Regions from separate parts of the Mycobacterium mantenii genome, predicted to be linked through region 1. Evidence: riboswitches for the same ligand, from Rfam matches in the RefSeq annotation. Region 1 holds a riboswitch; the other holds the start of a gene.

Evidence for each region. A riboswitch is a leader RNA that binds a small molecule or an ion and turns the genes downstream of it on or off. The one in region 1 is predicted to bind magnesium.
Region 2: linked by a shared signal. The riboswitch ahead of G6N50_RS03840 (Rv1535 family protein) and the one ahead of G6N50_RS18935 (hypothetical protein) in region 1 are both predicted to bind magnesium.

The regions. Positions count from the first base shown of each region.
Region 1 is NZ_AP022590.1:4,182,408-4,186,605, reverse strand. Features, by position in the region: gene G6N50_RS18945 (acyltransferase family protein) at 1-1,262, shown strand, start outside; gene G6N50_RS18940 (O-methyltransferase) at 1,266-1,925, opposite strand; M-box (ykoK) riboswitch at 2,038-2,210, shown strand; gene G6N50_RS18935 (hypothetical protein) at 2,450-2,665, shown strand; gene G6N50_RS18930 (NRAMP family divalent metal transporter) at 2,789-4,198, shown strand, end outside.
Region 2 is NZ_AP022590.1:792,868-797,065, forward strand. Features, by position in the region: gene G6N50_RS03830 (carboxymuconolactone decarboxylase family protein) at 97-666, shown strand; gene G6N50_RS03835 (NAD(P)H-dependent flavin oxidoreductase) at 744-1,868, shown strand; M-box (ykoK) riboswitch at 2,053-2,222, shown strand; gene G6N50_RS03840 (Rv1535 family protein) at 2,509-2,757, shown strand; gene ileS (isoleucine--tRNA ligase) at 3,086-4,198, shown strand, end outside.

The DNA.
Region 1 (4,198 bases):
ACTGGCCGTCTATGAACCGCGGCTGGTGCATGATCCGCACGCGATGGGGTCGCCGGGTGGCCCGGATGCTGCCGGTGGTGGGTTTGGCGGGCCTGGCGGCGGCGACGCACTACGCCACCGGCGCCAGCGGCGAATTCCGCCACGGCTTGCTGATCGGGGTCGCGGTCGCGGCCGTCATCGTGATCGCACCGGTCGCGCTGGAGCAGCGCGGAATCGTCGCCCGCGCGCTCGCGTTGCGCCCGCTGGTGTATCTGGGGACCATCTCGTACGGCGTCTACCTATGGCACTGGCCAATATTCCTGGCGCTCAACGGCGAACGCACGGGCTGGTCCGGGCTGTCGTTGTTCGCCGCACGGTGCGGCGCCACGCTGGCGGCGGCCGCGGTGTCGTATTGGCTGCTCGAACAACCCATCCGGCGCTGGCGACCGGCGCGTGTGCCGCTGCTGCCGCTGGCGGCAGCGACCGTGGCCAGCGCCGCCGCGGTGACGCTGCTGGTGGTCCCGGTGGGGACCGGGCCCGGTCTGCGCGAGGTCGGCCTGCCGCCCGGAGTCTCCGCGGTCGCGGCGGTCTCGCCGTCGCCGCCTGGGGCGAGCCGGCCCCGAGATGCCAACCGGCCGTTCACGGTCTCGGTGTTCGGTGATTCGATCGGGTGGACCTGGATGCACTATCTGCCTCCGACACCAGGGTTCACGTTCCTCGACCACACCGTCATCGGCTGCAGCCTGGTGCGCGGCACGCCGTATCGGTACATCGGCCAGACTCTGGAGCAGCGATCCGAATGTGACGGCTGGCCGATCCGCTGGTCGAGGCAGGTCAGTCAGGACCAGCCGGACGTCGCGTTGCTGGTCATCGGCCGCTGGGAGACGGTGGACCGGGTCAACGAGGGCCAGTGGACCCACATCGGCGACCCGACCTTCGACGCCTACCTCAACGGTGAGCTCGAACGGGCACTGACCATCGTGGGTGCGACCGGCGTCCACGTGGTGGTCGCCACCGTCCCCTACAGCCGCGGCGGTGAAAAGCCGGACGGCCGGCTGTATCCGGAGGACCAGCCGGATCGGGTCAACCTGTGGAACACCATGTTGCGCAAGACCGTTAGCCACCACAGAGGCGTCGCGATCCTCGACCTGAACAAAAAGCTGTGCCCCGACGGTGTCTATACCGCCAAGGTCGACGGCATCAAGGTGCGCAGCGACGGCGTCCACCTCACCCCGGAAGGGGTGAAGTGGCTGACCCCGTGGCTCGAGGAATCGCTGAGATAGGCCCTAACCGCCTGTGCGGCAGCTGATCTCCATGCTGTCGCTGTCGCGAACCTGGAAGTTAAAGCTCACGTAGCCGTTATCGGGGTTGCGCACCCGGTTCAGATAGGGCGCCATGTCGGCCGAACTGGCGTTGTCGGCGATGACCAGCACGCCGGGCGACAGCCGCGGCTCCAGCAGCTCGAGCACCGGTAAGTACAGGTCTTTCCAACCGTCGAGCAATACGAAATCGACGGGCCAGGGCAGGTCCGCCAGCGTGGACAACGCATCGCCTTCGAGGATGGTGATGACGTCGTCGAGGCCGGTCTCGGCGAAGGTCTGCTTGGCGGCAGCGATCTTGGTGTCACTCAGCTCGGTGGTCACCACCCGGCCGGTGCGGTTGTCACGCACCGCGGCGGCCAGGTGCACGGCGGAAATGCCGAAAGACATACCGAACTCGACGATCGTCGCCGGGCGGGTGGCCCGTACCAGCGAATACAACAACCGGCCGGCTTCCGGTGTCACCGGAATGTAGAACTCGCTCATTGCGTCGGCCCGCTCCTGCGCGGTCATCGGCCGATCGAACGTGCCGCGCCGCTCGCGCAGCAGCGACATCTGGTTTTTCGACTCGGCGTACATGCGGTCGAGCGTCGACGCGACCCGGGAATCCTGCAACGTTGTGGTCATGGCATCGAGCCTAGGCTTCCGGACTGAGCTTGCCCTGGGAGCCGGGTCTCGGCGTCAGGGATGCGTAAAGCCGGTTTGACGAGCTCTCGACCGCGTGGAACCATGGGTTCCGCAAGCACCTCGGTAGGTGAGGCGTCTGCATGGATACAGGCCACTGACCCCGAACGTCGAGAGACGCCCCGGGTCAGGACAGCTCTTCCCGGACCCAAGGGTTGAGCCCAAGTGGCTTCTGGAATGTTCCGGATACGCCGTGCAGTGCCGAAGCTCCGACGAGAGGGGTGCGACCCGCGGTATGTGCCGTGGGTCCTTCCTGCCTCTTTCGTTCAGGTGAACGTGGTGACACCCGCGTGTGTCTTGGCCGTGAGGAGGTGAGGGCGAGATGAGTCCCGGCGATAGTCCCTATCCGAAATCCGTCTTGTCCCGATCCGGTTCCGGCATTTCGCGCACCGCTTGACCTCGCCTGGTCCTGCGCGGCTGACACGCTGTGCCGACGCCGATCGGACCTCCGTCAGGAGAAGAAGATCATGGCTTTTGTTGTCACACACCGTATTGCCGCCGCTTCCCGGATGCGCGGACGGTCGATGCTGCGTGCAGGCCGGTTGCTGGCCAACAGATTTCACCTGAGGGCCGGCCTGACCCCGCAGGAGCGGGCCAACCTGTATGTCTCGAGGATGCCGATCGCGGTGGTCACCGCGTCGCTGGGTGGGCACGCCTCGGGTTCCGGCAGCAACCACCGTTGAACCACTGCCGCGGCGGGCGCCGCTGGGCCACCCCAGTGCCGCCCGTCGCCGCGGGCGCGTTGAGTGCCGCAACCACGACTGCCTCACCGCGAGGTGAGAACCCTTCGAGATAGCGAGGATTCGATGACTTCGATCCACACCGGCGGCCGCCGCGGCTCGGGGTTCGGCCGGACCGCTGCCGCGCCGGAAGGCGTACCCGGCGAGACGCAGAGCTGGACGGTGCTGGATTCCGGACACGTTGGCGACATCGTCGGCGCGTTCGGGCGCATCCGGCGCGATGGAGACGGCACCTACGGGGCGTTCAGCGGGCGTTGGCGCCGCCTGCGCACACTGGCCGTCATCACCGGTCCCGGACTGATCGTCATGGTGGGCGACAACGACGCCGGTGGCGTCGCGACCTATGCGCAGGCCGGCCAGAACTACGGCATGGGCCTGTTGTGGACGCTGGCACTGCTGATTCCGGTGCTGTACGTGAACCAGGAAATGGTGCTGCGGCTCGGTGCCGTGGCCCGGGTTGGGCACGCGCGCTTGATATTCGAGCGGTTCGGCAAGTTCTGGGGCGCCTTCAGCGTGGGTGATCTGTTGGTCCTGAACGCCTTGACGATCGTGACCGAATTCATCGGTGTCTCATTGGCTCTCGGGTACCTAGGTTGCCCGAGGATCGTCGCCGTGCCGGCCGCGGCCGTGCTGCTGTTCGCGGTGGTGGCCGGCGGGTCGTTCCGCCGCTGGGAGCGGTTGATGTTCCTGCTGATCGCGGTCAACGTGCTGATCTTCCCGATGGTTTGGCTGGTGCACCCGACCCCGAAAGCGACCGTGGCCGGCCTGATACCGCAGTTCCCGGGTGGGCTCAACTCGACGGTGCTGCTGCTGGTGGTCGCGATCGTGGGCACCACGGTCGCCCCGTGGCAGCTGTTCTTCCAGCAGTCCAACGTGGTGGACAAGCGCATCACCGCCCGCTGGATTCCCTATGGGAGAGCGGATTTGGCCATCGGAATCGTCGTGGTCATGGTCGGCGCGACGGCGCTGATGGTCGTCGCGGCGTTCGGATTGACCGGCACCGCCGATGCGGGTCACTTCACCGATGCGGGCGCGGTCGCTTCGGGATTGTCGAGGCACCTGGGCGGCACGGTGGGTGTGTTGTTCGCGATCATCCTGCTGGACGCGTCACTGATCGGCGCCAACGCCGTCGGCCTGGCGACCACCTATGCGGTCGGTGACGCCATGGGCAAGCGGCACTCGTTGCATTGGAAGATCAGCGAGGCCCCGCTGTTCTACGGCGGCTACGCGATACTGCTCGGCGTTTCGGCGGCGGTCTCCTTCAGCCCCGACCACATCCTGGGCCTGGTGACCCAGGGCGTCCAGGCGCTCGCCGGTGTCCTGCTTCCCTCGGCCACCGTGTTTCTGGTGCTGCTGTGCAACGACCGGGCGGTGCTGGGCCCGTGGGTGAACACCGTGCGGCAGAACATCATTGCGTGGACCATCGTGTGGTGTCTGGTGCTGCTGTCGCTGGCTTTGACGGCCGCCACGTTCTTC
Region 2 (4,198 bases), 2.8 Mb from region 1:
CACCGCGAGATCGACAAGCCGGGTCGCTGCGACGTCCGCTGACTACCATGACGGTAGAACGCGACGGTCCCGCCAGCGCAAAGGAGTGCTCAGCCGATGACAACAGCGCGCCTGCCCCAACTGCCACTCGAGGAAGCCCGGGCCGCCGCCGACGAAGCGGCCGTCCCCAACTACATGGCCGAACTCAGCATCTTCCAGGTGCTGCTCAACCATCCGCCGCTGGCGCGCGGCATCAACGACTTGCTCGCCACCATGCTCTGGCACGGGGTGCTCGACCCGCGGCTACGCGAGCTGGTGATCATGCGGATCGGCTGGCTCACCGCCTGCGAATACGAATGGACACAGCACTGGCGCGTCGCATCCCGGCTCGGCGTTCCGGCCGAGGATCTGCTGGGCGTGCGGGATTGGCAGAACCATGCCGGGTTCGGGTCCATCGAGCGGGCCGTGCTCGCGGCCACCGACGACGTGGTCCGCGACGGCGCGGTCAGCGCCGCGAGCTGGGCGGCATGCGAACACGAATTCGCAGGTGACACAACGGTTCTCGTCGAACTCGTCACGGTCATCGGCGCCTGGCGGATGATCGCCTCGATCCTGCAGAGCCTGGAGGTGCCGTTGGAGGAGGGCGTGTCGAGCTGGCCGCCGGACGGCCGATCGCCCCGCTCTTAGCGTCGGCGCTCACACCCCGAGTTGCCCACGCCCCGTGGCCGATTGACTTAGCAATCAATAACTCTTAGCGTCGGTCAATGCGAACCAGGGCCGCCGAGATGCTCGGAGTCGAATTCCCGATCTGCGCCTTCAGCCACTGCCGCGATGTGGTGGCGGCGGTGACCAACGCGGGCGGCTTCGGGATCCTGGGTGCTACCGCGCACAGCCCGCAGCGCCTGCAGAGCGAGCTGACCTGGATCGAGGAGCAGACCGGCGGCAAGCCCTACGGCGTGGACCTGCTGCTGCCGCCCAAGTACGTGGGCGCCGAGCAAGGTGGCATCGACACCGCACAGGCCCGCACCCTGCTGCCCGACGAGCATCGCGCGTTCGTCGACGACCTCCTGGCCCGGTACGGGATCGCGGCGGCCGCCGAGGAACCGCGCCGACCCCTCGGCGGCCTGAACATCTCGCCCAAGGGTTACGAGCCGCTGCTCGACGTGGCGTTCTCCAACAACATCCGGCTGATCGCCAGCGCGCTCGGGCCGCCCCCGCCGGACCTCGTCCAACGCGCGCACGATCAGGACGTGCTGGTCGCGGCGCTGGCCGGGACCACCCGGCACGCGCAGCGGCACGCCGCCGCGGGCGTCGACCTGATCGTCGCGCAAGGCACCGAGGCGGGCGGCCACACCGGCGAGGTGGCGACCATGGTCCTGGTCCCCGAGGTCGTCGACGCCGTGGCGCCGGTGCCCGTCCTGGCCGCCGGCGGAATCGCCCGCGGCCGCCAGATCGCCGCGGCGCTGGCCCTGGGCGCCGAGGGCGTCTGGTGCGGCTCGGTGTGGCTTACCACCGAAGAGGCCGAGACGGTGCCCGTGGTCAAGGAGAAGTTCCTGGCCGCCAGCTCGTCGGACACGGTGCGGTCGCGCTCGATGACGGGCAAGCCGGCGCGGATGCTGCGCACCGCCTGGACCGACGAGTGGGAGCGCCCGGAAAACCCGGATCCGCTGGGCATGCCGCTGCAGACCGCGCTGATCGCCGAGCCGCAGGTGCGCATCAACTCCGCGGCCGCCCACCAGGGTGCCAAGGCGCGCGAGTTGGCCACCTACTTCGTCGGACAGGTGGTGGGCTCGCTCGACCGGGTCCGCCCGACCCGCGCTGTTGTGCTCGACATGGTCGAAGAGTTCATCGATACCATCGGCCGGCTCGACGGCCTGGTCGAGAAGTGATCCGTGGGCCGCTCGGCAACCGTTCGGCCCTGACAATCTTTCGGCCGCTGCCGGGTCACATGCCCAGTTCAGCCTCGCGAACCTGGCCGAATGCTGTGTGCGCCCCTAACGAATGCGTACAGAATCTCCGACACGCGATCCGGGGATTTGACCGTGTCATACCCGTCGTGCATGATCGGTCGGGTTGGCACCTCGTTAGGTGAGGCGTCTACACGAATACAGGCCACTGACCCCGAACGTCGAAAGACGCCCCGGGTCAGGACAGCTCCTCCCGGCTTAAGGGTTGAGCCCAGGTGGCTTCCGGACTACCGGACACGTCGTGTAGTGCCGAATCTCTGACGAGAGGGGTGCGGATCTCCGACGGTCGTCGGATTCTGCTCCTCTGCTGCGCATAGATTGCATGCGACCCGCGCATGCGTCGTGACCGCGAGGAGGTGAGGGACACATGAGTTCTAGCGATAGTCCGGATCGAAGTCCGAACCGTGTTTCGTCCCCAACCGGTCTCCGGCGCGACCTCCTCGGCTGAGTCGTCGCAACGCTAAGTGGTTATCGCCCAAGCGTTCTGATATCGGAACCGACCCGGGATGGGACACGTCAGTCCATGAAGTCCCCCGTTGGATCTCCCCGCTAGGAGGCGATGATGACCGTAGCTTTCTCCGACGAAGTGGTAACCGTGCCGCCCGCCCGCACGCTGACCGTGGTGCGTGACGGCGACACCATTCCGGCCCCCGCCCAGGCTCGCGTGGCCACGGCCCGCCGGACCGACAACCCGCCGTTCGGCGCCGGTGGCGACCCGCTGGTCGACGGCGCCGCTCGCCTGCTGAGCGTCCCGCTGCGGCACGTGTACGCCGCGCTGTGGCGCGTGGGCGTCCTCGAAGTCCGGGCCTGAAAGCCGAACTCCGATGGACGTCGAGCAACTCCTGCTCCAAGGGGTCGCTCGGTCGCAGACGTAGTTCTGCGCCTTGGCGACCCCTTGGAGTGCGTCCGGATTTGCGGGTCTTCGTAGAATCGTCTTACTGGCGTCGATCCGGCCATCACCGGGGAGCCTTCGGAAGAACAGCCGTCCCGGCCCAGTAGACCCGAACGGGTAGGCCCGTCACAGCCGTCATCGAGTGGCCACGCGAAAGCGCGGCAAGCGGGGTGGTACCGCGGCGCTCGCGCAGCCAGCGCGTCGTCGTCCCCGGTTTGCACCGTGGCACAGGAGACAAACGCGCATCGTGACCGACACATCCGGCCCCGAGGCTGACCGCGACGCTCAGCTCGCGGACGCCGTCCAGGCCTACCCCAAGCCGGCCGGCGGGGCGCCCGACTTTCCCGCCCTCGAGCTCGAGGTGCTGGACTACTGGACCCGCGACGACACCTTCCGCGCCAGCATCGCCCGCCGGGACGGCGCACCGGAATACGTGTTCTACGACGGGCCGCCGTTCGCCAACGGGCTGCCGCACTACGGGCACCTGCTCACCGGCTACGTCAAGGACATCGTGCCGCGCTACCGCACCATGCGCGGCTACAAGGTGGAGCGCCGCTTCGGCTGGGACACCCACGGGCTGCCGGCCGAACTCGAAGTCGAGCGCCAGCTGGGCATCACCGACAAGTCCCAGATCGACGACATGGGCATCGCCGCGTTCAACGACGCCTGCCGCGCATCGGTGCTGCGCTACACCGACGAGTGGCAGGCCTACGTCACCCGCCAGGCGCGCTGGGTCGACTTCGACAACGACTACAAGACGCTGGATCTGCCCTACATGGAGTCGGTGATCTGGGCGTTCAAACAGCTCTGGGACAAGGGCCTGGCCTACGAGGGCTACCGGGTGTTGCCCTACTGCTGGCGCGACGAAACCCCGCTGTCCAACCACGAACTGCGGATGGACGACGACGTGTATCAGAGCCGTCAGGACCCCGCGCTCACGGTGGGCTTCCAGGTGACCGGCGGCCGGTTGGACGGGGCCCACCTGCTGGTGTGGACCACGACACCGTGGACCCTGCCGTCCAACCTCGCCGTCGCCGTCAACCCCGACGTGACCTACGTCGAGGTCCAGGCCGGCCAGCATCGGTTCGTGCTGGCCCAGCCGCGGCTGGCCGCCTACGCCCGCGAGTTGGGCGAAGAACCCGAGATCCTGGGCACTTACCGCGGCGCGGACCTGCTCGGCACCCGGTACCTGCCACCGTTCCCGTATTTCATGGATACCGAGAACGCGTTTCAGGTGCTGCCCGGCGAGTTCGTCACCACCGAGGACGGCACCGGCATCGTGCACATGGCGCCGGCCTACGGCGAGGACGACATGGCGACCACCGACCGGGTCGGCATCGTGCCGGTCACGCCGGTCGAC